Regions from separate parts of the Virgibacillus saliphilus genome, predicted to be linked through region 1. Evidence: a T-box and tRNA genes for the amino acid it is inferred to sense, from the RefSeq annotation. Region 1 holds a T-box; the other holds one or more tRNA genes.
The links. A T-box is a leader RNA that pairs with one kind of tRNA and senses whether it is charged. The one in region 1 lies ahead of leuS (leucine--tRNA ligase), so its partner is inferred to be a tRNA-Leu.

Region 1 (15,373 bases):
AAGAAGTCATCCGACATATACCAGGTAATGGGAAATTTTTATATAGTCCATTTTCTGTATTTAATAACTATGATATCATCGATTACTTTGAAAACTTAGGTGTTGCATTGAAGGAAGAAGACCATGGAAGAATGTTCCCTGCATCCAATTCTGCCAAAACAGTTGTTAACGCATTAATCAATCAATTAGATGAATATAAGGTAGACGTACATTTAAATACCACTGTGAAAACAGTGAATTACGACGAAACCGGACATACGATAACGTTAAATACTTCAGAAGAGATCACTACGAAAGCCATTGTTATTGCAGTTGGAGGCAAAGCAGTCCCACATACCGGATCAACGGGGGACGGTTACGCCTGGGCGCAAAAAGCAGGCCATACAATAACTAAACTATATCCGACCGAAGTAGCCCTTACATCTGAAGAAAGCTTTATCATAAATAAGAGCCTACAAGGATTGTCACTAAGAGATGTCGCTTTAACCGTCTTAAATAAAAAGAATAAACCCATTATTACTCATCAAATGGACATGATTTTTACCCATTTTGGAATATCCGGCCCTGCCGTATTACGTACCTCACAATTTGTTGTGAAAGAACTTATGAAAGGAGCCCATAACGTTCCAATGGCCTTAGATGTATTGCCAAATGAGCCAGAAGATACATTGTACAAAAGAATACATCAATTAATAGAGAAAAGCCCCAGAAAAGCAATTAAAAATATCATGAAAGGAATCGTTCCAGAACGTTTTTTAGATTATATATTATCAATAAATAATATTCATGAAGAACAAAAAGCGGCAACCATTTCCAAAGAGACAGTCCGCCTTATTATTCATTCCATTAAACATTTTACATTTTCCGTGCATGGTTCCCTCCCACTTGATAAAGCGTTCGTAACTGGAGGGGGTGTATCCATCAAAGAAATTGTTCCAAACACCATGCAATCTAAATTCATGCCGGGGCTTTATTTTTCCGGAGAAATTTTGGATATCCATGGGTATACCGGCGGATACAATATTACATCAGCCCTCGTTACCGGCCGAGTCGCAGGGATGCATGCAAGCCATCATTGAACAAAGCTTATAATAGTCCGTCAAGCCGCATTTCCCTTTTGAAAAATGCGGCTGTTAGAAAGGGGAGGTTCCTTTCGTAGGAGCGCTGAACGCATCGGGCTATTACGCCGAACCTTCCCCTATTTCGAAATAAAGGGGAGTCCTACAGCTAGTTACATTGCGATATAAAGTCCTTAAAATGCCGTTAATGTACCTGGGTTACGCTCTCCTATTTCCCTCATCTGAACTCACCTAAATCACACCCTTATACCTGTTCATTGCTTAACGTAAACGAGCGACGGGAAGCATGAAATAGCACATGCTGACGTAACCAACTATCTTGATGAACGTTTGGGTGCTCGAATGTTTTCATAAAGTTCATTCCTATTTTTTGCATTACGCTTTTCGACGGGGCATTGACTTCGGCCGTAAAGCTATAAACATCCTGCAAATTTAATGCTGTAAAACCATATTGCAAGCAGGCTGTTGCCCCTTCTGTTGCATAGCCTTTGCCCCAAACTTCTTTTTTCAATCGCCATCCTATTTCTATACACGGTGTAAAGTCTGCCTCAAATTGTGCATGTTGAAATCCGATAAAACCAATAAATGCCCCGCTTTGCTTTTCTTCTACCGCATATAAGCCAAATCCATATTCATGAAACGCTGTTCTAATGGTTTTATACAACGCATAGGTTTCTTCGGGCAATAACGTTTTAGGAAAATATCTCATCACTTGCTCATCCGCATTTAATCGAACAAATGGATCTATATCTGTTGCTTTCCAATCACGTAATTGCAATCTTGCTGTTTCTATATATATCATTGATCGTCTTCCTCTCCTCGCATTTATTTCGATTCACACATGTGACCATGAGCACATACATATGTACGGGCCAATGGTAACGACGATAGATCGTTGATTACTGCCGGATATCATCTATATCCATGTATAAGCGCTTTTTACAGAGATCTCATGTAGATACTTCCAGATTATGGTGCACGGAAACACCTCATGATATTGGTAGATGATCCCTTGTATGAATCCAAACGTTTGTATCATCCTAATACTGTCTGGAAGCACTAGAGAAAGGGTTGATTTGTATGCAAATGAACGGAATGTGGTTACCGTTAGTTGCCTCGGTCGGCATGGGAGCGGCAACTTATTATGCAATGACCAAAAATAACCAAAATTTTGGACAAGCCATGCAAAAAATGATTCCGGTTGTAGCTCAAATGAATGGGAATCAAAGTGGAAGAGGAAGTAATCCGCAGCAACTCGACATGAGCTAACAGACAGTGAAAAAGCGCATCTATCATAGATGCGTTTTTCTACATACGAAAGGCTACTCAAATGACACCGTTCAGTTATCAAGTGCAACAAGTCAATCAGGTTCTCTGTCAAATGTAGTGGTGACGAATGAACGCCATCCTCTTTTTGAAAAGATAAGAAAGTATAGAATTTGGGTGGTACTAATCTTACGAATAGCGTAAGCCACGTCCGGCTCCAGCGCCCAGCAACTAGCAAACTTCACACTCCTCCACTACGATAAGTCAACATCGGCTCACTTGACAAAGGAAGGCCAACTAAGAACGGCCTTGCCGGCCAACGTCGGCATACCCCTGATGCAGGGGGCATGTTTCCTTTATCTCATTACAGAGTGCTCCAGTTTGTACGTTGCTACCCGGGCGCTTGCGCCTTTGTTCTGAAGCTGTTTTTGCCTTTTTGTTGCCCGTACCACCGCAGCTTGGCATACCCTACACTTTTTCGCGGTGACCTGTAAGCCTTCTCAAACGGTCGTTCTACGAGATTCTGCACGTGTTCTCTCTCTTTTGCCTTTTTGTTGTGTCCCAACTTTAGAATATCAATTAGCGTGCATGTTTTATATTCTGCTGAACACGGGAAAACCACGACATTTATGATAGAGGCAAACATCGTTGGTGATAATATACACTATATTTTCCATACAGAAAAGAGCTGGAATGCGATTTGCTACATTCCAGCTCTTTTCGTAAGCCTGGCGGCGTCCTACTCTTGCAGGGGCAAAGCCCCAACTACCATCGGCGCTGGAGAGCTTAACTTCTGTGTTCGGCATGGGAACAGGTGTGACCTCTCCGCTATAACTACCAGACCTAATGTCCTTAAGTGGTTCTGTGTCGTTGCAAAGCATGAACCATTTGAACAGAACTTCTTTATTAAATTTAGTGACAACCAATATTATAATGGTTTCCAGAAAAAAATCAAGTATTTTTCATAAATATGTATGAATTTATACCCTAAAAACTAAATAAGAGTGTTCGTAACGTACATCTAAAAGCCATTTAGTTAAGTCCTCGATCGATTAGTATTCGTCAGCTGCACGTGTCACCACGCTTCCACCTCGAACCTATCTACCTCATCGTCTCTGAGGGATCTTACTCACTTGATGTGATGGGAAGTCTCATCTAGAGGGTGGCTTCATGCTTAGATGCTTTCAGCACTTATCCGTGCCACACGTAGCTACCCAGCCATGCTCCTGGCGGAACAACTGGTACACCAGCGGTGTGTCCATCCCGGTCCTCTCGTACTAAGGACAGCTCCTCTCAAACTTCCAACGCCCACGACGGATAGGGACCGAACTGTCTCACGACGTTCTGAACCCAGCTCGCGTACCGCTTTAATGGGCGAACAGCCCAACCCTTGGGACCGACTACAGCCCCAGGATGCGATGAGCCGACATCGAGGTGCCAAACCTCCCCGTCGATGTGAACTCTTGGGGGAGATAAGCCTGTTATCCCCGGGGTAGCTTTTATCCGTTGAGCGATGGCCCTTCCATACGGAACCACCGGATCACTAAGCCCGACTTTCGTCCCTGCTCGACTTGTAGGTCTCGCAGTCAAGCTCCCTTCTGCCTTTACACGCTACGAATGATTTCCAACCATTCTGAGGGAACCTTTGGGCGCCTCCGTTACACTTTAGGAGGCGACCGCCCCAGTCAAACTGCCTACCTGACACTGTCTCCGAACCGGATCACGGTTCTGGGTTAGAAGGTGCGTGCAGCCAGGGTGGTATCCCACGGGTGCCTCCTCGTAAGCTAGCGCTCACGATTCTAAGGCTCCCACCTATCCTGTACAAGCTGCACGAACATTCAATATCAGGCTACAGTAAAGCTCCACGGGGTCTTTCCGTCCTGTCGCGGGTAATGCGCATCTTCACGCATAGTATAATTTCACCGGGTCTCTCGTTGAGACAGTGCCCAAGTCGTTGCACCTTTCGTGCGGGTCGGAACTTACCCGACAAGGAATTTCGCTACCTTAGGACCGTTATAGTTACGGCCGCCGTTTACTGGGGCTTCGGTTCTACGCTTCGCCCAAAAGCTAACGTTTCCCCTTAACCTTCCAGCACCGGGCAGGTGTCAGCCCCTATACTTCGCCTTGCGGCTTCGCAGAGACCTGTGTTTTTGATAAACAGTCGCTTGGGCCTATTCACTGCGGCTCACTACTCGTGAGCACCCCTTCTCCCGAAGTTACGGGGTCATTTTGCCGAGTTCCTTAACGAGAGTTCTCCCGCTCACCTTAGGATTCTCTCCTCGCCTACCTGTGTCGGTTTGCGGTACGGGCACCTATGACCTCACTAGAGGCTTTTCTTGGCAGTGTGAAATCAGGAACTTCGGTACTTTATTTCCCTCCCCATCACAAGTCACGTTAGCGTTGGACGGGTTTGCCTATCCAACTCGCTCCCTGCTTGGGCGCACCATTCCATCGGTGCGCTTTCCTTATCCTCCTGCGTCCCCCCATCATTCTAACAGTCATGAGGTGGTACAGGAATATCTACCTGTTGGCCATCGCCTACGCCTTTCGGCCTCGGCTTAGGTCCCGACTAACCCTGAGAGGACGAGCCTTCCTCAGGAAACCTTAGGCTTTCGGTGAAAGAGATTCTCACTCTTTTTTCGCTACTCATACCGGCATTCTCACTTCCAAGCGCTCCACCAGTCCTCACGGTCTGACTTCCCAGCACTTGGAACGCTCTCCTACCATTGTTCGAAGAACAATCCGCAGCTTCGGTGATACGTTTAGCCCCGGTACATTTTCGGCGCAGCGTCACTCGACCAGTGAGCTATTACGCACTCTTTCAATGATGGCTGCTTCTAAGCCAACATCCTGGTTGTCTGAGCAACGCCACATCCTTTTCCACTTAACGTATACTTAGGGACCTTAGCTGGCGGTCTGGGCTGTTTCCCTTTCGACTATGAACCTTATCACCCATAGTCTGACTCCCAAGGTCAAGTAACTGGCATTCGGAGTTTGACTGAATTCGGTAACCCGGTGAGGGCCCCTCGTCCAATCAGTGCTCTACCTCCAGTACTCATCCCTTGAGGCTAGCCCTAAAGCTATTTCGGAGAGAACCAGCTATCTCCGTGTTCGATTGGCATTTCACCCCTACCCACACCTCATCCCCGCATTTTTCAACATACGTGGGTTCGGGCCTCCAGTCAGTGTTACCTGACCTTCACCCTGGACATGGGTAGATCACACGGTTTCGGGTCTACGACCACATACTCGCATACGCCCTGTTCAGACTCGCTTTCGCTGCGGCTCCGTGTCTTCCACTTAACCTCGCATGGGATCGTAACTCGCCGGTCCATTCTACAAAAGGTACGCCGTCACCCATTAACGGGCTTCGACTACTTGTAAGCGCACGGTTTCAGGTTCTCTTTCACTCCCCTTCCGGGGTACTTTTCACCTTTCCCTCACGGTACTGGTTCACTATCGGTCACGAGGGAGTATTTAGCCTTGGGAGATGGTCCTCCCGGATTCCGACGGAATTTCTCGTGTTCCGCCGTACTCAGGATACACTCCGGAGAAAATGCTCTTTCGATTACAGGGCTCTTACCTCCTATGGCTGATCGTTCCAGATCGATTCATCTAAAGCACTTTTTGGTAACTCCGTAGGAGTGTCCTACAACCCCGAAAAGCAAGCTTTTCGGTTTGGGCTGATTCCGTTTCGCTCGCCGCTACTTGGGAAATCGCTTTTGCTTTCTGTTCCTCCGGGTACTGAGATGTTTCAGTTCCCCGGGTGTGCCTCATCTATCCTATGTATTCAGATAGACGTCCTGTTCCATTACGAACAGGGGGTTTCCCCATTCGGAAATTCCCGGATCAACGTTTACTTACAACTCCCCGGGACATATCGGCGTTAGTCCCGTCCTTCTTCGGCTCCTCGTACCTAGGCATCCACCGTGCGCTCTTGTTCACTTAACTAAATCTTGCTTTGTTTCAAAAGCACATTCATGTTTTGATGTCGTTCGTACTCTTATTTAGTTTTCAAGGTACAAATAGAGAGATTTGCTCTCTCAAAACTGAACCAAACAACCACGTATGTCTCCACCAAAAGATCTGAAATAGATCGCTCGGCGTTTCCGTTTCTATCCTTAGAAAGGAGGTGATCCAGCCGCACCTTCCGATACGGCTACCTTGTTACGACTTCACCCCAATCATTGGCCCCACCTTCGGCGGCTGGCTCACGCAAAGCGTGTTACCTCACCGACTTCGGGTGTTGCTAACTCTCGTGGTGTGACGGGCGGTGTGTACAAGGCCCGGGAACGTATTCACCGCGGCATGCTGATCCGCGATTACTAGCGATTCCGGCTTCATGCAGGCGAGTTGCAGCCTGCAATCCGAACTGAGAATGGTTTTATGGGATTTGCTTAGCGTTGCCGCTTCGCTGCCCTTTGTTCCATCCATTGTAGCACGTGTGTAGCCCAGGTCATAAGGGGCATGATGATTTGACGTCATCCCCACCTTCCTCCGGTTTGTCACCGGCAGTCAAATTAGAGTGCCCAACTCAATGCTGGCAACTAATCTCAAGGGTTGCGCTCGTTACGGGACTTAACCCAACATCTCACGACACGAGCTGACGACAACCATGCACCACCTGTCACTCTGTCCCCGAAGGGAACTCGGTATCTCTACCGATCGCAGAGGATGTCAAGACCTGGTAAGGTTCTTCGCGTTGCTTCGAATTAAACCACATGCTCCACCGCTTGTGCGGGCCCCCGTCAATTCTTTTGAGTTTCAGCCTTGCGGCCGTACTCCCCAGGCGGAGTGCTTAATGCGTTAACTTCAGCACGAAGGGGCGGAAACCCCCTAACACCTAGCACTCATCGTTTACGGCGTGGACTACCAGGGTATCTAATCCTGTTCGCTCCCCACGCTTTCGCTCCTCAGCGTCAGTTACAGACCAGAGAGTCGCCTTCGCCACTGGTGTTCCTCCACATCTCTACGCATTTCACCGCTACACGTGGAATTCCACTCTCCTCTTCTGTACTCAAGTCCTCCAGTTTCCAATGACCGCTCACGGTTGAGCCGCAAGATTTCACATCAGACTTAAAAGACCGCCTGCGAGCGCTTTACGCCCAATAATTCCGGACAACGCTTGCCCCCTACGTATTACCGCGGCTGCTGGCACGTAGTTAGCCGGGGCTTTCTGGTTAGGTACCGTCAAGGTACCGCCTTATTCAAACGATACTTGTTCTTCCCTAACAACAGAGTTTTACGATTCGAAAACCTTCATCACTCACGCGGCGTTGCACCGTCAGACTTTCGTCCATTGCGGATGATTCCCTACTGCTGCCTCCCGTAGGAGTCTGGGCCGTGTCTCAGTCCCAGTGTGGCCGATCACCCTCTCAGGTCGGCTACGCATCGTCGCCTTGGTGAGCTCTTATCTCACCAACTAGCTAATGCGCCGCGGGCCCATCTGAAAGTGGCAGCATAAAAGCCGCCTTTCAACTTCTCATTAGGTAATCAAAAGTGTTATCCGGTATTAGCTCGCGTTTCCGCGAGTTATCCCCGTCTCTCAGGTAGGTTGCCCACGTGTTACTCACCCGTCCGCCGCTCGTTCCACAAGCGCAAACCCCGAAGGGTTATTGCCTGCTTCCCGCGCTCGACTTGCATGTATTAGGCACGCCGCCAGCGTTCGTCCTGAGCCAAGATCAAACTCTTCATAGAAAACTCACTTTTGGTTCTTTCAAAAGTGTAGTTGTACTTGTGCAAATAAGAACTCGTTCGTATTTGCCATAAAATAATGAAGTTTGTCTATCATTGACACCGATCAATGATATATCTTCGCTTTTCACATGGTTTCAAGGGGTGAAATCGACCGTCCAGATGAACCATCGGACTTCGTGATTTCTTTCCTCTACCATCTGTTTGACATACTGGTTGTTTTGTTCAGTTTTCAAAGAGCAAATGCATATGTTGCGTTAAATTTGCAACTTTTTAATTATACCAAATCCAACTCACGAAAGTCAATAACTTTTTGTTCTTCGTTTAAAAGCTCACCATTTATTAGAAAACGTCAAAACATAAAGTGTGAATAAAAATATGAAATTCGACATTTCCTTAACTAATGGAAAGTTATTATAGCATTTTCATGAATGCTTGTCAATAACGCGATACTATAGATTTTCTACGAATAAGTGCCTTAGCCTACATGTACAAAACAATAGGTGTGTTTCAGACAGCAAGATCCATAATACAATCACATTATCAGCATGTCAACAGTATTTTTTACGATAATTTTATTTTTTCTAGGATAAAACGATTATACAACAACTTCCCCTTCCCATTTAAGCATGCCTCCAGCCATATTTGAAACCCGATAACCTTGTTCATCCATAAAAGAGGCTGCTTTCATACTTCTTCTCCCTGATCTGCATACAAAAACATAATGTTTACTTTGATCTAAATCATCCTTTAACTCAGGAATTTTAGCTAATGGAATATGTTTTGCATTATCAATCATTCCCTGAGCAACTTCTTCATCTTCTCGTACATCGATCACAACTAAATCATTTTCCTTTTTCATACGATTTTCCAATTCATTTGGTATGATCTCATTTATATGTCCCATATATAAACCATCCTTATTATCTGTTTACATCAATCATACTTTTTAAAAGAATAGTATGCAACCTTCTAACACAAAATAACAAGTACTAAACAAGAGGAGCGTTTATCATGAAATTTGTTATCTACTTCACTTTATTCCTGTTATTCATCATGCATCCAAACGCAGTGGGAGCTGAAAGTAATACAGAGCCTGTCCTTATCGAAACCTATGAAGCAGATGTCACAGGTGATGGCCAAAGCGAGATTATCGAATTAAAAGGAATTTTATTTTCCAGTGACACGAATTATTATCGAGAAGTATGGATTGATATCACAAGTGTACATGACGAACAGTGGACAATTACGTATGAAGGTGGATATGATCCGGCCATTCAATTTATTGATTTAAATCATGATGAGGTGCAGGATATTTTTTACCAAAGTGCTACCGGCGGAAGTGGTGGGCTGTATAATTACCAGCTGCATACACTAAAAAATGAAAAGGTAAAAGAGATTCCATTACCTGAACAGCTACATCTTAGAGGAAAATTTATGGATGACTTTAAAATTGAGATCCAGCTCTCTCCAGATAGTGAACCATATATTGTAGATGTTCGTGATCGATCAGAAGAATATATACAACTTGACATTTACGATGATGAAGGAAGGTTACTGGAGGCTACTTCGGTCATGATAGATCCAATCGCCTTTTTCGAGCCTGTTTTGCTAAGTAAAAGTAAAGGGTATGGCTTAAAAAGTTATCAACAAATCAGTGGTGCTTACCATGCGGATCAACTAGGAACGGTGGAGACGCTATGGTATTACGAAAATGATGAATGGATTATTTTACAGACCGAATGGGTGCCATCAAAATAGAATGAAAAAAGGATCTCCTCTTATTAAGTAAGAAGAAATCCTTTTCCCATTTAGTTTGCTACAATATTTACCAGTTTTCCGGGAACAACAATTACTTTTCGGATTGTTGTTCCATCGGTTAGCTCTTGAATTTTTTCGTCTGCAAGTGCTTGCTTTTCCAGTTCATCTTTGGTGATATCTTTGGCTACATTTATTTTGGATCGGACTTTACCCATAATTTGTACGGCGATTTCAACTTCATCTTCTACCAATTTCGATTCATCAAAGGTTGGCCAAGGCTCGTAGCTAATCGTTCCCGGATTTCCAAGACGAGACCACAATTCTTCGGAAATATGTGGTGCAACTGGAGACAGCATCTTAACAAAACCTTCTATATAATTCTTTGGAAGTACGTCTACTTTATTTCCTTCATTTACGAAAATCATCATTTGTGAAATACCTGTATTGAAATGCAGATTTTCAAAGTCCTCTGTTACCTTTTTCACTGTTTCATTATACACTTTATCTAAAGATGGATTACTCCCCTCCACTACTTTATCAACAAGTGTACCATCGTCATTTATAATCATGCGCCATACACGATCAAGAAAACGCCTTGCACCATCAAGTCCATTTGTTGACCAGGCAACTGCAGCATCAAGTGGCCCCATAAACATTTCATAGAGGCGCAGTGTATCTGCACCATGAGAAGCAATGATATCATCCGGATTCACAACATTTCCCTTGGATTTACTCATTTTTTCATTGCCTTCACCGAGTATCATGCCTTGATTATACAATTTCATAAATGGTTCTTTCGTTGGCACAACGCCAATATCATACAAGAATTTATGCCAAAAACGTGCATATAGTAAATGGAGTACAGCATGTTCTGCACCGCCAATGTAGATATCAATTGGAAGCCATTCTTCCATTGCTTTCGGATCGGCCAGTTGCTCTGTATTATGCGGGTCAATAAATCTTAAGAAATACCAGCAGCTCCCGGCCCATTGTGGCATTGTACTTGTTTCCCGGCGTCCTTTCATCCCCGTGTTTGGATCTGTCACATTAACCCAGTCCTTATTATTGGCAAGTGGAGATTCCCCTGTCCCAGATGGTTTTATCTCTGACATGACAGGTAGCTCTAGTGGAAGCTCCTCTTCTGGAATAGCTGAAGTTGTTCCATCCTCCCAATGAATAATTGGGATGGGCTCACCCCAATAACGTTGTCTGGCAAATAACCAATCACGCAACCGATACGTAACTTTCCTTTCCCCATGTTTATTTGCTTCGAGCCATTCAATCATTTTTACTATGGCATCATCGGTATACAACCCATTGATGAAACCAGAGTTAACATGCTCTCCATCATCAACATATGCTTCTTTGGAAATGTCTCCACCTGCAACAACTTCTAAAATCGGAAGCTCAAACTTCGTAGCGAATTCATAATCCCGTTCATCATGAGCTGGAACGGCCATAATTGCTCCAGATCCATAACTCATCAGTACATAATCAGCAATCCAAATCGGTATTTTTGATTTATTGACCGGGTTAATCGCATACGCCCCCGTAAATACGCCTGTTTTATCTTTGGCAAGATCTGTACGTTCCAGATCAGATTTGGTTTGGACTTGATCCAAATAGGCATCAACGGCTTCTTTCTGTTCCTGGCTCACTATTTTTTCTACAAATGGATGCTCTGGCGCTAATACGGCATAGCTTGCACCGAATAATGTATCTGGTCGTGTTGTAAATACTGTAAATTCCTCATGATATCCATCAATGGTAAACGTCACTTCAGCTCCTTCTGAACGACCGATCCAGTTTCGCTGCATATCTTTAATGCTCTCCGGCCAATCGACTTCTTCCAGATCTTTCAGCAAACGATCGGCATATGCAGTGATTTTTAACATCCACTGTTTCATCGGCTTACGAACAACCGGATGTCCGCCACGCTCACTTTTTCCATCAATCACTTCTTCATTGGCAAGTACCGTGCCAAGCGCTGGACACCAATTAACCGCTACTTCGTCCATATAGGCTAACCCTTTTTCATATAATTTGGTGAAAATCCATTGTGTCCACTTATAGTAATTTGGATCTGTTGTACTTATTTCGCGATCCCAATCATAGGAAAAACCAAGTTCTTGAATTTGTCGCTTAAATGTTGCTATGTTTTGCTCCGTGAATGCCGCGGGGCTGTTCCCAGTATCAATCGCATATTGCTCGGCAGGAAGCCCGAAAGCATCCCAACCCATGGGGTGCAACACCTCAAAACCTTGCATACGCTTCATTCGGGAAAAAATATCTGTTGCCGTATACCCTTCCGGATGTCCCACATGCAGACCAGCTCCAGATGGGTATGGAAACATATCCAGTGCATATACCTTCGTTTTTTTCGAATACGTATCTGTTTTAAATGTTTTATTTTCTTCCCAATACGCTTGCCATTTGTTTTCGATTTCTTGATGATTAAAACTCATTCCAGCGTCCTCCTTTGTTATCATAAAAAAAACCACTCATCCCTAGAAAGGGACGAGAAGCTTATATCTCCCGCGGTACCACCCAAATTAACGCATATCTGCGATCACTTATATCCTTAACGTGGATTTACGGCAGGAACTACCTAATTCATCCCTGCAACATTAAAGGTGAGTTCATACATTTTTCAGGGGCAATTTCCACCAACCATTGCCTCTCTATACCTGAAGTAACCTATTACTAATCCTTTGCAAAGTCGTTACATTATTTATATAGAATAGTAATGAATGACGCGCGCTTTGTCAAGGCAATTCCTTTCTTTATCTGGTAAAATAAGCATATTCTCATTTGTAAGGAGCAGATCTCAAACATGCTAAAAGGAATACTAAACGTTGCACATGATCTATTGGAAGCTTCCATCCAAAAAGGGGAAACCGTTATTGATGCCACTTGCGGAAATGGCAATGACACGTTGTTTTTAAGTCAAATCACTGGTAAAAGCGGTCACGTACTTGCTTTTGATATTCAAGATCAAGCCATAAAAAAGACAAAGCAGTTACTAAACGAAAATGACCGGAGCAATGTGACACTTATTCATGACAGCCATGCTAACATTTCGAATTATCTAGCTGCAGACGAACAAGTTGGTGGGGCTATATTTAATCTCGGTTATTTACCCAGAAGTGATAAATCTATTATCACAAAAGGAGAGTCCACAATAACTGCTCTCAACACGGGTTTACACCATCTTAAAAAAGACGGGCTTATCGTCATTGTAGTATACCATGGCCATGATGGAGGCAAACAGGAAAAAGACAGTTTATTAAAACATGTCGCCCACCTTAATCAAAAAGCATATACTGTTTTACAACACGGATTCATTAACCAACAAAATGATCCCCCTTTTATTTTGGCCATCCAGAAAAAATAGAAAACGCTCAGATTCCTGCCCTATGATATGCTTCTTTTAACCTGTCAACATCAAAGAGAGCATATCACTATCCGGGCATATTTATCGTTTATATTTATAGTACAGCCTTGTATTCCAATGGAAAAATCGAGCCTGATAGCCACTTGCTCTCAACAAGTCCCTAGTTATACTAATTCCATTATCCAATTTTTTCACCTTTGGGTCGCCCAAATACAAGCCAACCAAACCTTGATAGATCATTTTATGAAATGAACGATTCGATAAGCCATCAATATGTTTATCCGACTGTTCGATAAAATAATGCAGCCGTTTTCTCATCATTTCCTCATTCGAATAATAGCTACAAAAATTTAAATCTGCTTCCTCTATATCCTCCTGCTGATCAATATAATAATCCAGTAAAATATGTAGGCCCTGCATATATGGGAAATACCCAGTATAAATTTCCTGCGCTAGATTATCATTCATATTATCTCCAAGTGCATACGAAACAAGGCAAAAAATTCCGAGTGTCGACCCTGCAGCAGCGGAGAATTCATACCAGCTTAACCCGGGGGCACAAGCTTTATACCAGTCATACCAGCTTGTTAGACGTGGAATTCGCTCTTCTACTTTGACATGTTTATGCACTTGTAGATCAGCATATAATCCCTCTAACTTCATCACGTAATCTTCTATGACAGAATAATGATCAAGCTTTCGCAACATTTTTTGACATGTCCGAACAAGATCAGCCAAGTATTCCCCATCTCGTTGCTCATTCCGCCGTTCATAATAATTTTTAATCGGATCTCCTGGTGTCAAAGCATCATGCATAGCCTCATGTAATAACCGAAAATCTTCTGGATCCATCGATGTGCTCCGGTCACATAAGTTATCTAAGTAATCACTTATCGTTTGATAGGCCACAATAAAGCGGATGGCTTCTCTCTCATTATGATCCGCAAGCAATGCATACACAGCTCCTCCCTGACAGTGGAACCTTTTCGCTTCTATACTTGCTAGTGCCTGCGTCCGAAGCTCCGCGTTTGGGATTTGAATCGCGCGATTTTTCCAATGGGACAATTCCTCATCCACGGCTGGAAGAATTCTCCGATATACAGCGTTCATTAAAGACACTGCCGTTGTAGGTATACGCTTTGCCAAAGTCATTCTCTCCATTCATGGAACTTTTTGTTATACTATATATATCACCATACTACCCTAGGAGGATTCAAATGATAAGCCATTATAAACATATAACCCCTTCCATTCATGAAACAGCATTTATCGCAAAAGATGCGATGATAAATGGCGATGTAACCATTGACGAAGCGTCTAGTATATGGTTTAAAACTGTTATTCGCGGAGATGTTGCACCAACACGAATAGGAAAAAGAGTTAGTGTTCAGGATCTATCCATGCTTCATCAAAGTCCAAATAGTCCCTTAATTATTGAAGATGATGTAACCATTGGCCATCAGGTTACTTTACATTCCGCAACCATCCGTAAAAACGCATTAGTCGGTATGGGGTCAATTATTTTGGACGGGGCTGAGGTGGAGGAACATGCATTTATTGGTGCAGGAAGTCTGGTTCCTCCAGGGAAAAAGATCCCTGCATACACATTAGCGATGGGTAGACCCGCAAAAGTTGTACGTGATTTATCGGAAGAGGATTATACTGAAATGGAGCGGATAAGAAAATCATATGTAGAAAAAGGACAGTATTATAGGAATTATACGGATTTATAGGGCGTTGGCTTAGTGCGGGTTGTCTTCCAGTTTGGAGTGAGTCTCTCCCGTTTCGGAGTGCCTCACTCCCGATTTAGCGGGGGATGTCCCGGTTTGAAGAGGTCCCCTCCCGTTTCGGAGTCCTCCCCTCCCGATTTGAAACGGCCGTCTCCCGTTTTGAAATGCTTCTCTCCCGGTCGTGGAGTTCGCTACCTAAATTTCCGGATTCAGCATTTATGATCGACACATTTTCATTTATCGTCATTCTTAATTTGAATTGCGTTCTAACATATTCATAATTTTATCTAATTTTGTTTTTATATTTTCTATTTCTTTTTCCAAGCGATCTAAACGAACAGATTCACTATACTCGGATCGGTTTCGATTATATAGGCTGGTTGTTCTATTACCTGCATGAAATGACCTCACAGGCTTTTCTTCAACGATTAATTTTACTTCGGGCAGTT
Region 2 (15,373 bases), 2.5 Mb from region 1:
TGTTATTTGTACTTGATGTAGGAAATACGAATACAGTACTTGGTGTATTTGAACAGGGTGAATTAAAACATGAATGGCGGATAAAAACCGATCGCCATAAAACCGGAGATGAATATGGTGTACTAATAAAATCTCTATTTGACTATAAGGAATTAACATTCTCCGATATAGACGGTGTTATTATATCATCCGTAGTTCCTCCGATTATGCTTGCACTGGAAGAAATGTGTCATCTTTATTTTCGATTAGAACCTTTCATTGTGGGTAGAGAAACCGCTAGATCCACGTTGAAAATGAGTTATCCGAACCCTAATGAAATTGGGGCAGATCGAATCGTTAATGCGGTGGGAGGCATTAAAATATATGGAGCGCCGCTTATTATTATAGATTTTGGTACTGCTACAACGTTTTGTTACATAAATGATCAAGAAGAATACGTTGGAGGCATCATCTCACCGGGAATTAATGTTTCGATGGAGGCATTATATAGTAAAGCGTCCAAGCTTCCTAAAATTGAAATTCAGGCTCCGGATAATGTTATAGGGACGTCAACAGTAGAAGCGATGCAATCCGGTGTTTTTAACGGGTATGTTGCACAAGTGGAAGGGATTATTGCACGTATGAAGCAACAGATGAACACGAATCCGAAAGTAATCGCTACAGGTGGATTGGCGGCTTTGATAGGAGATACATCTGAGAGCATTGATCATGTTGATACTTACTTGACACTAAAAGGATTGAATCTTATATATCAAATGTATACACAGACATAAAGGAGTGAAGCATGGTGGGAGACTATTTAATAAAAGCAACGACTAATAAAGGTATGGTACGTGCCTATGGCGTGATCTCCACACAAACTGTGAAAGAAGTGTGCGAGAGACAGGATACCTGGGCGACCGCTTCTGCTGCTTTAGGTCGTACGGTTACGATAACAGCGATGATGGGTGCGATGCTTAAAGGGGAAGATACCATTACTGTAAAAGTGCAAGGTGATGGACCGATTGGTGGTATCATTGCGGATGGTAATGCGAAAGCAGAGGTTCGTGGATATGTAACAAATCCGCATGTTGATTTTGACTTAAATGCGTTTGGGAAATTAGATGTGGCACGTGCAGTCGGTACAAACGGAACGATCAGTGTCGTAAAAGACCTTGGATTGAAGGATTATTTTACCGGTGAAGTTCCGATTATTTCCGGGGAAATTGGAGAAGACTTTACGTATTATTTTGCCCATTCGGAGCAGACGCCTTCTGCTGTAGGTGCAGGTGTATTGGTCAATCCGAATCACTCCGTACTTGCAGCTGGTGGGTTTATTATCCAAGTGATGCCTGGGGCTACCGAGGAAGTAATCCAACAATTAGAAGAGCAAATTCAGGCTTTTCCGGCGATATCAACGCTCATTCAAGACGAAAATACACCAGAAGACCTCCTACAGCTCCTGTTTCCTGAAGAAGAGGTAAAGATACTGGAGCGTCTACCGCTTCAATTTCATTGTGGATGTTCGAAAGAGCGAATCGAGCAAGCTATGATGGGATTAGGAAATGAGGAAATTAGGAGCATGATGGAGGAGGATCACGGTGCAGAAGTAAGTTGTCATTTCTGTAATGAAGTCTATCATTTTACAGAAGAGGAACTTCAAGCATTGATAAAATAGTGAACAAACAACTTGGAGGATAACTATGTCCAGAAAATTACTCCTAGCCGTTATTGTCGTTCTTTTGATTACAAATATTGCTACACTACTGGTTTGGAATAATCAAGAATCGATTGTAAGAAATAATGACGAAGCAGTAGCATCCATTGATGGAGAAGCGATTACCTACGGGGAGTGGATGCGTTCTCTCAGGAACTCTTACGGGGAAAGCCAGCTGAAAACGATGATTGATCAAACGATTGTAAATCAATTAGCTGATCAAAAAAACATAGATGTTGAAGAGAAGATTATGGAACGGGAAGTTGCTTTATTAACGTCTATGCAAGGAGTAATGTCCGAAGAAGAATTTGAGGAAAAGGAAGAAGACTGGCGGGAAGATATACGTTATCGATACCAATTAGAACAACTGTTGACGGAGGATATTTCCATTCCTGAGGACGAAATCGAAAGTTATTATGATCAATATGACAATGGTTATGATTTTGCGGCATCCATGCAACTTTCCCATATTGTTGTGCAGAATTTGGATACGGCTGAAAAGGTTGTGAAGGAGTTAGAAGAAGGGGCCGCGTTTCATTTACTTGCTCAGGAATATTCGATAGATGAAGAATCGGCAAATGATGGTGGATACCTTGGATTTATTCCTACAAATAGCCAATTTTTCCCGGAGGGGTACGAAGAAGTAGCTGCAGATATGGAAGAATACTCCTACAGCGATCCGTTTGAGGTAGATTCGGGAGTGGCTATTATTTATCTTCATCGAAAACTTCCATCTATTGAATTTACCTATGAGGAAATAAAACCATATATCGAAAATGAGTTGGCGTTGCATGAGATGGAGCAATCACTCGAGGCAGACCCATTATGGGAAATGTTAGACATCGAATGGATATATCAGGAGTAAGATTACCATAGGAATTTTCAGTGTTTGAGTTGACAATTTGCTGCGAAAAGCGTACGTTGGGATTAATCATACAAAATAACTAGGAATTAGGAGGCATTTCCATGAGAGTTGCTAATAATATTGCTGGTTTAATTGGGGAGACACCGATTGTTAAATTAAATCGCATGACAGATGAAGATAGTGCAGATATTTACTTAAAACTGGAATTTATGAATCCGGGTAGTTCGGTGAAAGATCGTATTGCTTTGTCGATGATTGAAGCAGCAGAAAAAAATGGGTCTTTAAAAGATGGGGACACGATTATTGAACCTACCAGCGGTAATACGGGTATTGGTCTGGCAATGGTAGGAGCCGCAAAAGGATATAAGACGATTTTAGTGATGCCTGATACGATGAGTAAAGAACGCCGCAACTTGCTTCGTGCTTATGGGGCAGAGTTGGTATTGACGCCTGGAGCGGAAGCGATGAAAGGTGCTATTAAGAAAGCAGAAGAATTAAAAGAGCAACATGGCTACTTCATGCCACAGCAATTTAATAATGAGGCAAATACCGAAGTTCATGCACGAACAACAGGGAAAGAAATCGTTGAGCAAATGAGTGACGGTCTGGATGCATTTATCGCTGGAATTGGAACAGGCGGAACGATTACAGGAGCGGGGAGCGTGTTGAAGGATAACTTTGACGGGATTAAGCTCTATGCGGTAGAGCCTGAAGATTCTCCAGTCTTATCCGGCGGTTCTCCAGGTCCACATAAGCTCCAGGGACTTGGCGCTGGATTTGTTCCAAAGATACTGGATACAGATATCTATGAAGAAGTGATCCAAATATCAAATGAAAAGGCATTTGAAACGTCACGCCAAGTTGCAACAACCAATGGAATTTTAGGAGGTATCTCAGCCGGAGCCGCAGTTGCTGCAGCTAAAAAAGTTGCCAAGCAATTAGGCAAAGGCAAGAAAGTACTTGCAGTTATACCTGATAATGGGGAAAGATATTTATCAACGCCCCTGTATCAATTTGATGAAGAATAATGTAGTTACGAAAAAGAAGGGTTAGCATCTAAAATGATTGGGTGCTAGTCCTTTTTTTCTGTGATAAGATGAATAGTAGAAAACTTGGCATCCGCAAAAGGATTTCTTAATGCTCTCTTAGAGAATTTTACCTTTTGAAGGGTAGGCCTTTCATGCAGATACCAAGCCCCGCATTTACGCAGTAAGAAAGTAGTGATACTTTCCTAATTGCCAAATAAATTAGTGGAAGAAGGGAAAAATACGCTTATGATCTTAAAAACAGTAACAAAAACATTCGACTTATCCGATCGCACCCATATAATGGGGATTCTAAATGTTACCCCGGACTCTTTTTCAGATGGTGGTAATTATACGTTGATTGAAAATGCGGTTAAACAGGCTGTGGAGATGGAAAAGCTCGGTGCGGATATCATTGATATTGGCGGGGAATCAACACGCCCGGATCATGAGCCTGTATCACAGGAAGAAGAGATCCGGCGGGTGGTACCGATGATTAAAGCTGTCAAGGACAATATCCATATACCGATTTCTATTGACACATACAAAGCAGAAACGGCCCGCCAGGCAATTGAAGCTGGTGCTGAAATCATTAATGATGTGTGGGGGGCAAAAAGGGACCCCGAAATTGCTAGCATAGCTGCGAATTATCAAGCACCAATTATTTTAATGCATAACCGTACAAATAAGGACTACACTTTCCTGATTGATGATATGAAGAAAGACTTAGCGGAAAGTATTACCATTGCTTTAAAAGCCGGTGTTGCAAGGGAAAATATTGTGCTGGATCCGGGTGTAGGATTTGCTAAAACAGCGAAGGATAATTTAGTTGTCATGAATAATCTGGAACAATTCACTCATTTAGGTTATCCGCTGTTACTAGGGACCTCACGCAAAAGCTTTATCGGTGGTATGTTGGACCTTCCAGCAGAAGAACGGGATCATGGAACCGGAGCAACAACTTGTCTAGGTATTACAAAAGGTGCACAAATCATTCGTGTACATAACGTAAAGGTAAATATGGAGATGGCAAAAATGATGGATGGTATGCTTTCTGAAGCTGAAGGAGGGAAAACAGTTGGATAAAATTATGTTAAATACCATGCAATTTTATGGATTTCATGGTTTGCTACCGGAAGAAAACAAGCTTGGACAACGATTTTATGTGGATGTGGAACTTTTTACAGATTTAAAAAAACCCGGAGAGACTGATGATATGGACGATTCTATTCACTATGGACAGGCCTATGAGCTTATCAAAGAAATTGTGGAAGGCGAGGCAAAGAATTTGGTCGAAGCCGTAGCTGAGACAATTGCGAATCAGTTACTTGCTTCCTTTGCCTTATTAACGGCCTGTACCGTAAAAGTTACAAAGCCGGATCCACCCGTCCCAGGACATTATCAATCTATAGCTGTAGAAATCTTCCGGGAGAAAACCGTATGAATAGCGCATTTATCGCCCTGGGATCTAATATTGAACCAAGAGGGGAATACCTGAGGAAAGCTTTACATTTACTCTCCGAAGAGGGCTCCATCATCATCCGGGAAAAGTCATCAATCTATGAGACTGCACCAGTAGGCTATACTGATCAGTCGGATTTTCTGAATATGGTTATTGAGGTAGATACATCTCTTTCCTCTTATGATTTGTTGGAGTTTTGTCAGAAAGTGGAGCAGAAATTAGGGCGGGATCGCAAAATTCGATTTGGCCCACGAACAATAGATCTTGACATTTTGATCTATAATCAAGAGAATAGTGAAATAGAAAGCTTAATCATTCCACATCCAAGAATGCATGAGCGAGCGTTTGTACTGATACCGTTAGATGAAATTGCGCCAGATTTGATCATACCGACATTGGGGATGCGCGCACGGGATTTTCTAAATAAGCTTCCGGAATCAGACCTCAGCGATGTAACAAAAATCGCCGCAAAATGAGTCAACGGAAGGATGGTGGAGGATTTATAGATGTTTCCTCTATGAAAGAAATAGACTTTTCCTAGATACTTACATATATAATGACTGGAGTGATGAATCGTGTCAGAGGAAGAAAATGAGCAGATGCAAGTTCGCCGTGAAAAATTAAACGCTTATCTCGAACAGGGACTGAATCCCTTTGGCGGAAAATTTTCCAGAACGCATATGGCAGAAGAATTAAAAGAGTTGTATGATCCATTTTCCAAAGAGGAATTGCAGGAAAAGGAAGATCAAGTTACCATCGCCGGTAGAATGATGACAAAGCGGGGAAAAGGGAAGGCTGGTTTTGCGCATTTGCAGGATATAAGCGGCCAAATCCAAATCTACGTACGTCAGGATTCCATTGGTGAGGATGCTTATGAAATTTTTAAAACAACGGATATAGGAGATATCATCGGTGTTACAGGAGTGATGTTTAAGACAAAAGTCGGGGAGTTATCTGTCAAGGCAACCCAGTTCCAATTGTTAACCAAATCACTTCGTCCATTACCGGAGAAATACCATGGCTTAAAAGATGTGGAGCAACGCTATCGTCAGCGTTATCTGGACTTAATTACAAATATGGACAGCAAGGAAACCTTCATATTACGAAGCAAAATTATCCAATCGATGCGTCAATATTTGAACGGGGAAGGATACCTAGAGGTGGAAACACCCATGATGCATGCGATACCGGGTGGGGCATCTGCACGTCCTTTTCAAACCCATCATAACGCATTAGACATGCCATTATATATGCGGATCGCTATTGAGCTGCACTTGAAGCGTTTGATTATCGGTGGATTGGAGAAGGTGTATGAAATTGGGCGGGTCTTTCGTAACGAAGGCGTTTCAACGAGACACAATCCAGAATTTACGATGATTGAGTTATATGAAGCCTTTGCGGATTACCGTGATATTATGACATTAACGGAAAATCTCATCGCACATATTGCTAAGGAAGTGTTAGGTTCAACGACAATTATGTATGGGAATCAGGAAATAGAACTGGAACCAGAATGGACGAAACTGCATATTGTAGATGCGATAAAAGAGGAAACAGGTGTAGATTTCTGGGAGGATATGAGCGACGAGAAGGCAAGAGACCTTGCGAAAGAGCATCGTGTTGAAATTACAGAATCCATGACTTTTGGACATATCGTCAATGAATTCTTTGAACAAAAAGTGGAGGATACGTTAATTCAGCCTACATTTATTTATGGCCATCCACTGGAAATTTCACCATTAGCAAAGAAAAATGATGAAGATGAGCGATTTACGGATCGATTCGAATTATTTATTGTCGGACGTGAACACGCAAACGCATTTAGTGAATTAAATGATCCTATTGATCAAAGAGAGCGTTTTGAAGCTCAAGTAAAAGAAAGAGAAGCAGGAAATGATGAAGCGCAACTAATGGATGATGACTTTCTGGAAGCTCTAGAATATGGCATGCCTCCAACCGGCGGGCTTGGAATTGGTATTGATCGACTTGTTATGCTGCTAACAAACGCCCAATCCATTCGCGATGTATTGTTATTTCCATTAATGCGTGAAAAATAAGCTGATTTGATGGAGGCAGGGACAAAACAAAAGTATTTAACTAAAATACGTATATTGTCAAACGTAGCGAAGGGCATGAGGACATCAGGTCGGCTGAGCATCGGCAGTCCTATGACTCACACCGACAATTGATCATCTTGCTTGGACGGGAGACAAGGTATAGGGGAGACACCGAAGTGCAGTGGGAGCAACATGGCGAGCACAAGAGCCCATCAGTCGCCCTGAGGTGTGCGACGTATACTTTTCAGCGACATATATTTGGGATTTTATTTGTTAAAAACACTTTTGTTCTAGTTCCCTCCCTTTACCATGGAAGTTGGTTGCTAATAAGGTTTTTATTATCGAGAATGTAGGCCAATAAAACTAGTTACTCATTACACTTGCTTAATGAGGGAAATTGCCGACAGACTATGTTCAGCGCACATTGATTGCGAATGAAAAAATGCCCGAATAATAGAAATACAAATTACCACTTATTTCTTTTAAAAATCTCTTGATTTCCGTAAATAATCATGGTAAATTTATTATCGTTGTTGAAACAAAAAGCGACATGAATAAGAAGCAAACTAGGTTAAAAAACCTATTGACTTAAACAAGACAGCGTGTTATATTAATGGAGTCGCCATTTTGCAGGCGGACAAAACATTTATTTCTTAAGAGAAAACGGAAGAAAGTTGTTGATTTTAGGAAATTGATGATGATATAATTAGAAAGTTGCAAATTTAACGCAACATATGCATTTGCTCTTTGAAAACTGAACAAAACAACCAGTATGTCAAACAGATGGTAGAGGAAAGAAATCACGAAGTCCGATGGTTCATCTGGACGGTCGATTTCACCCCTTGAAACCATGTGAAAAGCGAAGATATATCATTGATCGGTGTCAATGATAGACAAACTTCATTATTTTATGGAGAGTTTGATCTTGGCTCAGGACGAACGCTGGCGGCGTGCCTAATACATGCAAGTCGAGCGCGGGAAGCAGGCAATAACCCTTCGGGGTTTGCGCTTGTGGAACGAGCGGCGGACGGGTGAGTAACACGTGGGCAACCTACCTGAGAGACGGGGATAACTCGCGGAAACGCGAGCTAATACCGGATAACACTTTTGATTACCTAATGAGAAGTTGAAAGGCGGCTTTTATGCTGCCACTTTCAGATGGGCCCGCGGCGCATTAGCTAGTTGGTGAGATAAGAGCTCACCAAGGCGACGATGCGTAGCCGACCTGAGAGGGTGATCGGCCACACTGGGACTGAGACACGGCCCAGACTCCTACGGGAGGCAGCAGTAGGGAATCATCCGCAATGGACGAAAGTCTGACGGTGCAACGCCGCGTGAGTGATGAAGGTTTTCGAATCGTAAAACTCTGTTGTTAGGGAAGAACAAGTATCGTTTGAATAAGGCGGTACCTTGACGGTACCTAACCAGAAAGCCCCGGCTAACTACGTGCCAGCAGCCGCGGTAATACGTAGGGGGCAAGCGTTGTCCGGAATTATTGGGCGTAAAGCGCTCGCAGGCGGTCTTTTAAGTCTGATGTGAAATCTTGCGGCTCAACCGTGAGCGGTCATTGGAAACTGGAGGACTTGAGTACAGAAGAGGAGAGTGGAATTCCACGTGTAGCGGTGAAATGCGTAGAGATGTGGAGGAACACCAGTGGCGAAGGCGACTCTCTGGTCTGTAACTGACGCTGAGGAGCGAAAGCGTGGGGAGCGAACAGGATTAGATACCCTGGTAGTCCACGCCGTAAACGATGAGTGCTAGGTGTTAGGGGGTTTCCGCCCCTTCGTGCTGAAGTTAACGCATTAAGCACTCCGCCTGGGGAGTACGGCCGCAAGGCTGAAACTCAAAAGAATTGACGGGGGCCCGCACAAGCGGTGGAGCATGTGGTTTAATTCGAAGCAACGCGAAGAACCTTACCAGGTCTTGACATCCTCTGCGATCGGTAGAGATATCGAGTTCCCTTCGGGGACAGAGTGACAGGTGGTGCATGGTTGTCGTCAGCTCGTGTCGTGAGATGTTGGGTTAAGTCCCGTAACGAGCGCAACCCTTGAGATTAGTTGCCAGCATTGAGTTGGGCACTCTAATTTGACTGCCGGTGACAAACCGGAGGAAGGTGGGGATGACGTCAAATCATCATGCCCCTTATGACCTGGGCTACACACGTGCTACAATGGATGGAACAAAGGGCAGCGAAGCGGCAACGCTAAGCAAATCCCATAAAACCATTCTCAGTTCGGATTGCAGGCTGCAACTCGCCTGCATGAAGCCGGAATCGCTAGTAATCGCGGATCAGCATGCCGCGGTGAATACGTTCCCGGGCCTTGTACACACCGCCCGTCACACCACGAGAGTTAGCAACACCCGAAGTCGGTGAGGTAACACGCTTTGCGTGAGCCAGCCGCCGAAGGTGGGGCCAATGATTGGGGTGAAGTCGTAACAAGGTAGCCGTATCGGAAGGTGCGGCTGGATCACCTCCTTTCTAAGGATAGATAGAAGGCGGAAGCGCCCGTTTAGCGACGTACGAACTGGACTGAGCCGAAGGAGATAAAGAAAACACGATGAACGACAGTGAGTCGATGTTGACTTATTGTACGGAGGTAAAGGAAGTTCGCTAGTCGCTGGGCGCCGGAGCTAGATTGTAAGGAGACATACGTGGTTGTTTGGTTCAGTTTTGAGAGAGCAAATCTCTCTATTTGTACCTTGAAAACTAAATAAGAGTACGAACGACATCAAAACATGAATGTGCTTTTGAAACAAAGCAAGATTTAGTTAAGTGAACAAGAGCGCACGGTGGATGCCTAGGTACGAGGAGCCGAAGAAGGACGGGACTAACGCCGATATGTCCCGGGGAGTTGTAAGTAAACGTTGATCCGGGAATTTCCGAATGGGGAAACCCCCTGTTCGTAATGGAACAGGACGTCTATCTGAATACATAGGATAGATGAGGCACACCCGGGGAACTGAAACATCTCAGTACCCGGAGGAACAGAAAGCAAAAGCGATTTCCCAAGTAGCGGCGAGCGAAACGGAATCAGCCCAAACCGAAAAGCTTGCTTTTCGGGGTTGTAGGACACTCCTACGGAGTTACCAAAAAGTGCTTTAGATGAATCGATCTGGAACGATCAGCCATAGGAGGTAAGAGCCCTGTAATCGAAAGAGCATTTTCTCCGGAGTGTATCCTGAGTACGGCGGAACACGAGAAATTCCGTCGGAATCCGGGAGGACCATCTCCCAAGGCTAAATACTCCCTCGTGACCGATAGTGAACCAGTACCGTGAGGGAAAGGTGAAAAGTACCCCGGAAGGGGAGTGAAAGAGAACCTGAAACCGTGCGCTTACAAGTAGTCGAAGCCCGTTAATGGGTGACGGCGTACCTTTTGTAGAATGGACCGGCGAGTTACGATCCCATGCGAGGTTAAGTGGAAGACACGGAGCCGCAGCGAAAGCGAGTCTGAACAGGGCGTATGCGAGTATGTGGTCGTAGACCCGAAACCGTGTGATCTACCCATGTCCAGGGTGAAGGTCAGGTAACACTGACTGGAGGCCCGAACCCACGTATGTTGAAAAATGCGGGGATGAGGTGTGGGTAGGGGTGAAATGCCAATCGAACACGGAGATAGCTGGTTCTCTCCGAAATAGCTTTAGGGCTAGCCTCAAGGGATGAGTACTGGAGGTAGAGCACTGATTGGACGAGGGGCCCTCACCGGGTTACCGAATTCAGTCAAACTCCGAATGCCAGTTACTTGACCTTGGGAGTCAGACTATGGGTGATAAGGTTCATAGTCGAAAGGGAAACAGCCCAGACCGCCAGCTAAGGTCCCTAAGTATACGTTAAGTGGAAAAGGATGTGGCGTTGCTCAGACAACCAGGATGTTGGCTTAGAAGCAGCCATCATTGAAAGAGTGCGTAATAGCTCACTGGTCGAGTGACGCTGCGCCGAAAATGTACCGGGGCTAAACGTATCACCGAAGCTGCGGATTGTTCTTCGAACAATGGTAGGAGAGCGTTCCAAGTGCTGGGAAGTCAGACCGTGAGGACTGGTGGAGCGCTTGGAAGTGAGAATGCCGGTATGAGTAGCGAAAAAAGAGTGAGAATCTCTTTCACCGAAAGCCTAAGGTTTCCTGAGGAAGGCTCGTCCTCTCAGGGTTAGTCGGGACCTAAGCCGAGGCCGAAAGGCGTAGGCGATGGCCAACAGGTAGATATTCCTGTACCACCTCATGACTGTTAGAATGATGGGGGGACGCAGGAGGATAAGGAAAGCGCACCGATGGAATGGTGCGCCCAAGCAGGGAGCGAGTTGGATAGGCAAATCCGTCCAACGCTAACGTGACTTGTGATGGGGAGGGAAATAAAGTACCGAAGTTCCTGATTTCACACTGCCAAGAAAAGCCTCTAGTGAGGTCATAGGTGCCCGTACCGCAAACCGACACAGGTAGGCGAGGAGAGAATCCTAAGGTGAGCGGGAGAACTCTCGTTAAGGAACTCGGCAAAATGACCCCGTAACTTCGGGAGAAGGGGTGCTCACGAGTAGTGAGCCGCAGTGAATAGGCCCAAGCGACTGTTTATCAAAAACACAGGTCTCTGCGAAGCCGCAAGGCGAAGTATAGGGGCTGACACCTGCCCGGTGCTGGAAGGTTAAGGGGAAACGTTAGCTTTTGGGCGAAGCGTAGAACCGAAGCCCCAGTAAACGGCGGCCGTAACTATAACGGTCCTAAGGTAGCGAAATTCCTTGTCGGGTAAGTTCCGACCCGCACGAAAGGTGCAACGACTTGGGCACTGTCTCAACGAGAGACCCGGTGAAATTATACTATGCGTGAAGATGCGCATTACCCGCGACAGGACGGAAAGACCCCGTGGAGCTTTACTGTAGCCTGATATTGAATGTTCGTGCAGCTTGTACAGGATAGGTGGGAGCCTTAGAATCGTGAGCGCTAGCTTACGAGGAGGCACCCGTGGGATACCACCCTGGCTGCACGCACCTTCTAACCCAGAACCGTGATCCGGTTCGGAGACAGTGTCAGGTAGGCAGTTTGACTGGGGCGGTCGCCTCCTAAAGTGTAACGGAGGCGCCCAAAGGTTCCCTCAGAATGGTTGGAAATCATTCGTAGCGTGTAAAGGCAGAAGGGAGCTTGACTGCGAGACCTACAAGTCGAGCAGGGACGAAAGTCGGGCTTAGTGATCCGGTGGTTCCGTATGGAAGGGCCATCGCTCAACGGATAAAAGCTACCCCGGGGATAACAGGCTTATCTCCCCCAAGAGTTCACATCGACGGGGAGGTTTGGCACCTCGATGTCGGCTCATCGCATCCTGGGGCTGTAGTCGGTCCCAAGGGTTGGGCTGTTCGCCCATTAAAGCGGTACGCGAGCTGGGTTCAGAACGTCGTGAGACAGTTCGGTCCCTATCCGTCGTGGGCGTTGGAAGTTTGAGAGGAGCTGTCCTTAGTACGAGAGGACCGGGATGGACACACCGCTGGTGTACCAGTTGTTCCGCCAGGAGCATGGCTGGGTAGCTACGTGTGGCACGGATAAGTGCTGAAAGCATCTAAGCATGAAGCCACCCTCTAGATGAGACTTCCCATCACATCAAGTGAGTAAGATCCCTCAGAGACGATGAGGTAGATAGGTTCGAGGTGGAAGCGTGGTGACACGTGCAGCTGACGAATACTAATCGATCGAGGACTTAACTAAATGGCTTTTAGATGTACGTTACGAACACTCTTATTTAGTTTTTAGGGTATAAATACATAAAACCCTTGCATTTTCGTTTGGAAATGCCTATAATATATCTTGTCTTTCCTTTTCCATAAGGAAGTGCTGATAAGAAAGAGATCGCGTAAGCCGTTAGGTCTGGTAGTCATAGCGGAGAGGTCACACCTGTTCCCATGCCGAACACAGAAGTTAAGCTCTCCAGCGCCGATGGTAGTTGGGGCTTTGCCCCTGCAAGAGTAGGACGCCGCCAGGCTTTACATATGGTAAAAAACATGCTTAGGATAATGATGTACTATAGTTAGGTTGGTTGTCTGTATAAAATCGAAGTACAAGTGGTGTTGTGAATAATAATTTAACGAAGCATGTGCATTTTCACATCCTATTTCATGGAGGATTAGCTCAGCTGGGAGAGCACCTGCCTTACAAGCAGGGGGTCGCAGGTTCGAGCCCTGCATCCTCCACCATTTGCCGGCCTAGCTCAACTGGTAGAGCAACTGACTTGTAATCAGTAGGTTGGGGGTTCAAGTCCTCTGGCCGGCATCATTAAGTAAACAGGAGCCATTAGCTCAGTTGGCAGAGCATCTGACTTTTAATCAGAGGGTCGGAGGTTCGAACCCTCCATGGCTCATCATCATTTGCGGGTGTGGCGGAATTGGCAGACGCGCTAGATTTAGGATCTAGTGTCTTCGGACGTGGGGGTTCAAGTCCCTTCACCCGCACCATTAATAACTTATCGGGCGGAAGTAGTTCAGTGGTAGAACACCACCTTGCCAAGGTGGGGGTCGCGGGTTCGAATCCCGTCTTCCGCTCCATGTCCTGCCGGGGTGGCGGAATTGGCAGACGCACAGGACTTAAAATCCTGCGGTAGGTTACTACCGTGCCGGTTCGAGTCCGGCCCTCGGCACCATATGCGCCCGTAGCTCAATTGGATAGAGCGCTTGACTACGGATCAAGAGGTTAGGGGTTCGACTCCTCTCGGGCGCACCATCATACGGGAAGTAGCTCAGCTTGGTAGAGCACTTGGTTTGGGACCAAGGGGTCGCAGGTTCGAATCCTGTCTTCCCGACCATTGGATAAGGGGCCTTAGCTCAGCTGGGAGAGCGCCTGCCTTGCACGCAGGAGGTCAGCGGTTCGATCCCGCTAGGCTCCACCAAATAACAAACTAGGTTAAAAAAACCTATTGACTTAAACAAGATAGCGTGTTATATTAATGGAGTCGCCATTTTGCAGGCGGACAAAACATTTATTTCTTAAGAGAAAACGGAAGAAAGTTGTTGATTTTAGGAAATTGATGATGATATAATTAGAAAGTTGCAAATTTAACGCAACATATGCATTTGCTCTTTGAAAACTGAACAAAACAACCAGTATGTCAAACAGATGGTAGAGGAAAGAAATCACGAAGTCCGATGGTTCATCTGGACGGTCGATTTCACCCCTTGAAACCATGTGAAAAGCGAAGATATATCATTGATCGGTGTCAATGATAGACAAACTTCATTATTTTATGGAGAGTTTGATCTTGGCTCAGGACGAACGCTGGCGGCGTGCCTAATACATGCAAGTCGAGCGCGGGAAGCAGGCAATAACCCTTCGGGGTTTGCGCTTGTGGAACGAGCGGCGGACGGGTGAGTAACACGTGGGCAACCTACCTGAGAGACGGGGATAACTCGCGGAAACGCGAGCTAATACCGGATAACACTTTTGATTACCTAATGAGAAGTTGAAAGGCGGCTTTTATGCTGCCACTTTCAGATGGGCCCGCGGCGCATTAGCTAGTTGGTGAGATAAGAGCTCACCAAGGCGACGATGCGTAGCCGACCTGAGAGGGTGATCGGCCACACTGGGACTGAGACACGGCCCAGACTCCTACGGGAGGCAGCAGTAGGGAATCATCCGCAATGGACGAAAGTCTGACGGTGCAACGCCGCGTGAGTGATGAAGGTTTTCGAATCGTAAAACTCTGTTGTTAGGGAAGAACAAGTATCGTTTGAATAAGGCGGTACCTTGACGGTACCTAACCAGAAAGCCCCGGCTAACTACGTGCCAGCAGCCGCGGTAATACGTAGGGGGCAAGCGTTGTCCGGAATTATTGGGCGTAAAGCGCTCGCAGGCGGTCTTTTAAGTCTGATGTGAAATCTTGCGGCTCAACCGTGAGCGGTCATTGGAAACTGGAGGACTTGAGTACAGAAGAGGAGAGTGGAATTCCACGTGTAGCGGTGAAATGCGTAGAGATGTGGAGGAACACCAGTGGCGAAGGCGACTCTCTGGTCTGTAACTGACGCTGAGGAGCGAAAGCGTGGGGAGCGAACAGGATTAGATACCCTGGTAGTCCACGCCGTAAACGATGAGTGCTAGGTGTTAGGGGGTTTCCGCCCCTTCGTGCTGAAGTTAACGCATTAAGCACTCCGCCTGGGGAGTACGGCCGCAAGGCTGAAACTCAAAAGAATTGACGGGGGCCCGCACAAGCGGTGGAGCATGTGGTTTAATTCGAAGCAACGCGAAGAACCTTACCAGGTCTTGACATCCTCTGCGATCGGTAGAGATACCGAGTTCCCTTC

Region 2: it encodes a tRNA-Leu, which carries the amino acid that the T-box ahead of leuS (leucine--tRNA ligase) is inferred to sense. The anticodon was not compared.

Annotation. Positions count from the first base shown of each region.
Region 1 covers NZ_JAGYHC010000001.1:2,643,235-2,658,607, forward strand. The annotation lists gene KFZ56_RS12825 (BaiN/RdsA family NAD(P)/FAD-dependent oxidoreductase) at 1-1,079, shown strand, start outside; gene KFZ56_RS12830 (GNAT family N-acetyltransferase) at 1,324-1,881, opposite strand; gene KFZ56_RS12835 (hypothetical protein) at 2,160-2,348, shown strand; rRNA gene rrf (5S ribosomal RNA) at 3,072-3,187, opposite strand; rRNA gene KFZ56_RS12845 (23S ribosomal RNA) at 3,378-6,296, opposite strand; rRNA gene KFZ56_RS12850 (16S ribosomal RNA) at 6,471-8,042, opposite strand; gene KFZ56_RS12855 (rhodanese-like domain-containing protein) at 8,638-8,946, opposite strand; gene KFZ56_RS12860 (YybI family spore inner coat protein) at 9,054-9,800, shown strand; gene leuS (leucine--tRNA ligase) at 9,851-12,265, opposite strand; T-box leader at 12,311-12,526, opposite strand; gene mnmM (tRNA 5-(aminomethyl)-2-thiouridylate-methyltransferase MnmM) at 12,634-13,194, shown strand; gene KFZ56_RS12875 (tetraprenyl-beta-curcumene synthase family protein) at 13,276-14,340, opposite strand; gene KFZ56_RS12880 (gamma carbonic anhydrase) at 14,412-14,927, shown strand; gene KFZ56_RS12885 (DnaA N-terminal domain-containing protein) at 15,174-15,373, opposite strand, start outside.
Region 2 covers NZ_JAGYHC010000001.1:141,579-156,951, forward strand. The annotation lists gene KFZ56_RS00695 (type III pantothenate kinase) at 1-773, shown strand, start outside; gene hslO (Hsp33 family molecular chaperone HslO) at 788-1,657, shown strand; gene KFZ56_RS00705 (peptidylprolyl isomerase) at 1,683-2,561, shown strand; gene cysK (cysteine synthase A) at 2,663-3,589, shown strand; gene folP (dihydropteroate synthase) at 3,836-4,672, shown strand; gene folB (dihydroneopterin aldolase) at 4,665-5,030, shown strand; gene folK (2-amino-4-hydroxy-6-hydroxymethyldihydropteridine diphosphokinase) at 5,027-5,524, shown strand; gene lysS (lysine--tRNA ligase) at 5,648-7,105, shown strand; rRNA gene KFZ56_RS00735 (16S ribosomal RNA) at 8,013-9,584, shown strand; rRNA gene KFZ56_RS00740 (23S ribosomal RNA) at 9,873-12,791, shown strand; rRNA gene rrf (5S ribosomal RNA) at 12,950-13,065, shown strand; tRNA gene KFZ56_RS00750 (tRNA-Val) at 13,201-13,276, shown strand; tRNA gene KFZ56_RS00755 (tRNA-Thr) at 13,280-13,352, shown strand; tRNA gene KFZ56_RS00760 (tRNA-Lys) at 13,368-13,440, shown strand; tRNA gene KFZ56_RS00765 (tRNA-Leu) at 13,450-13,534, shown strand; tRNA gene KFZ56_RS00770 (tRNA-Gly) at 13,550-13,624, shown strand; tRNA gene KFZ56_RS00775 (tRNA-Leu) at 13,631-13,719, shown strand; tRNA gene KFZ56_RS00780 (tRNA-Arg) at 13,723-13,799, shown strand; tRNA gene KFZ56_RS00785 (tRNA-Pro) at 13,805-13,881, shown strand; tRNA gene KFZ56_RS00790 (tRNA-Ala) at 13,890-13,965, shown strand; rRNA gene KFZ56_RS00795 (16S ribosomal RNA) at 14,317-15,373, shown strand, end outside.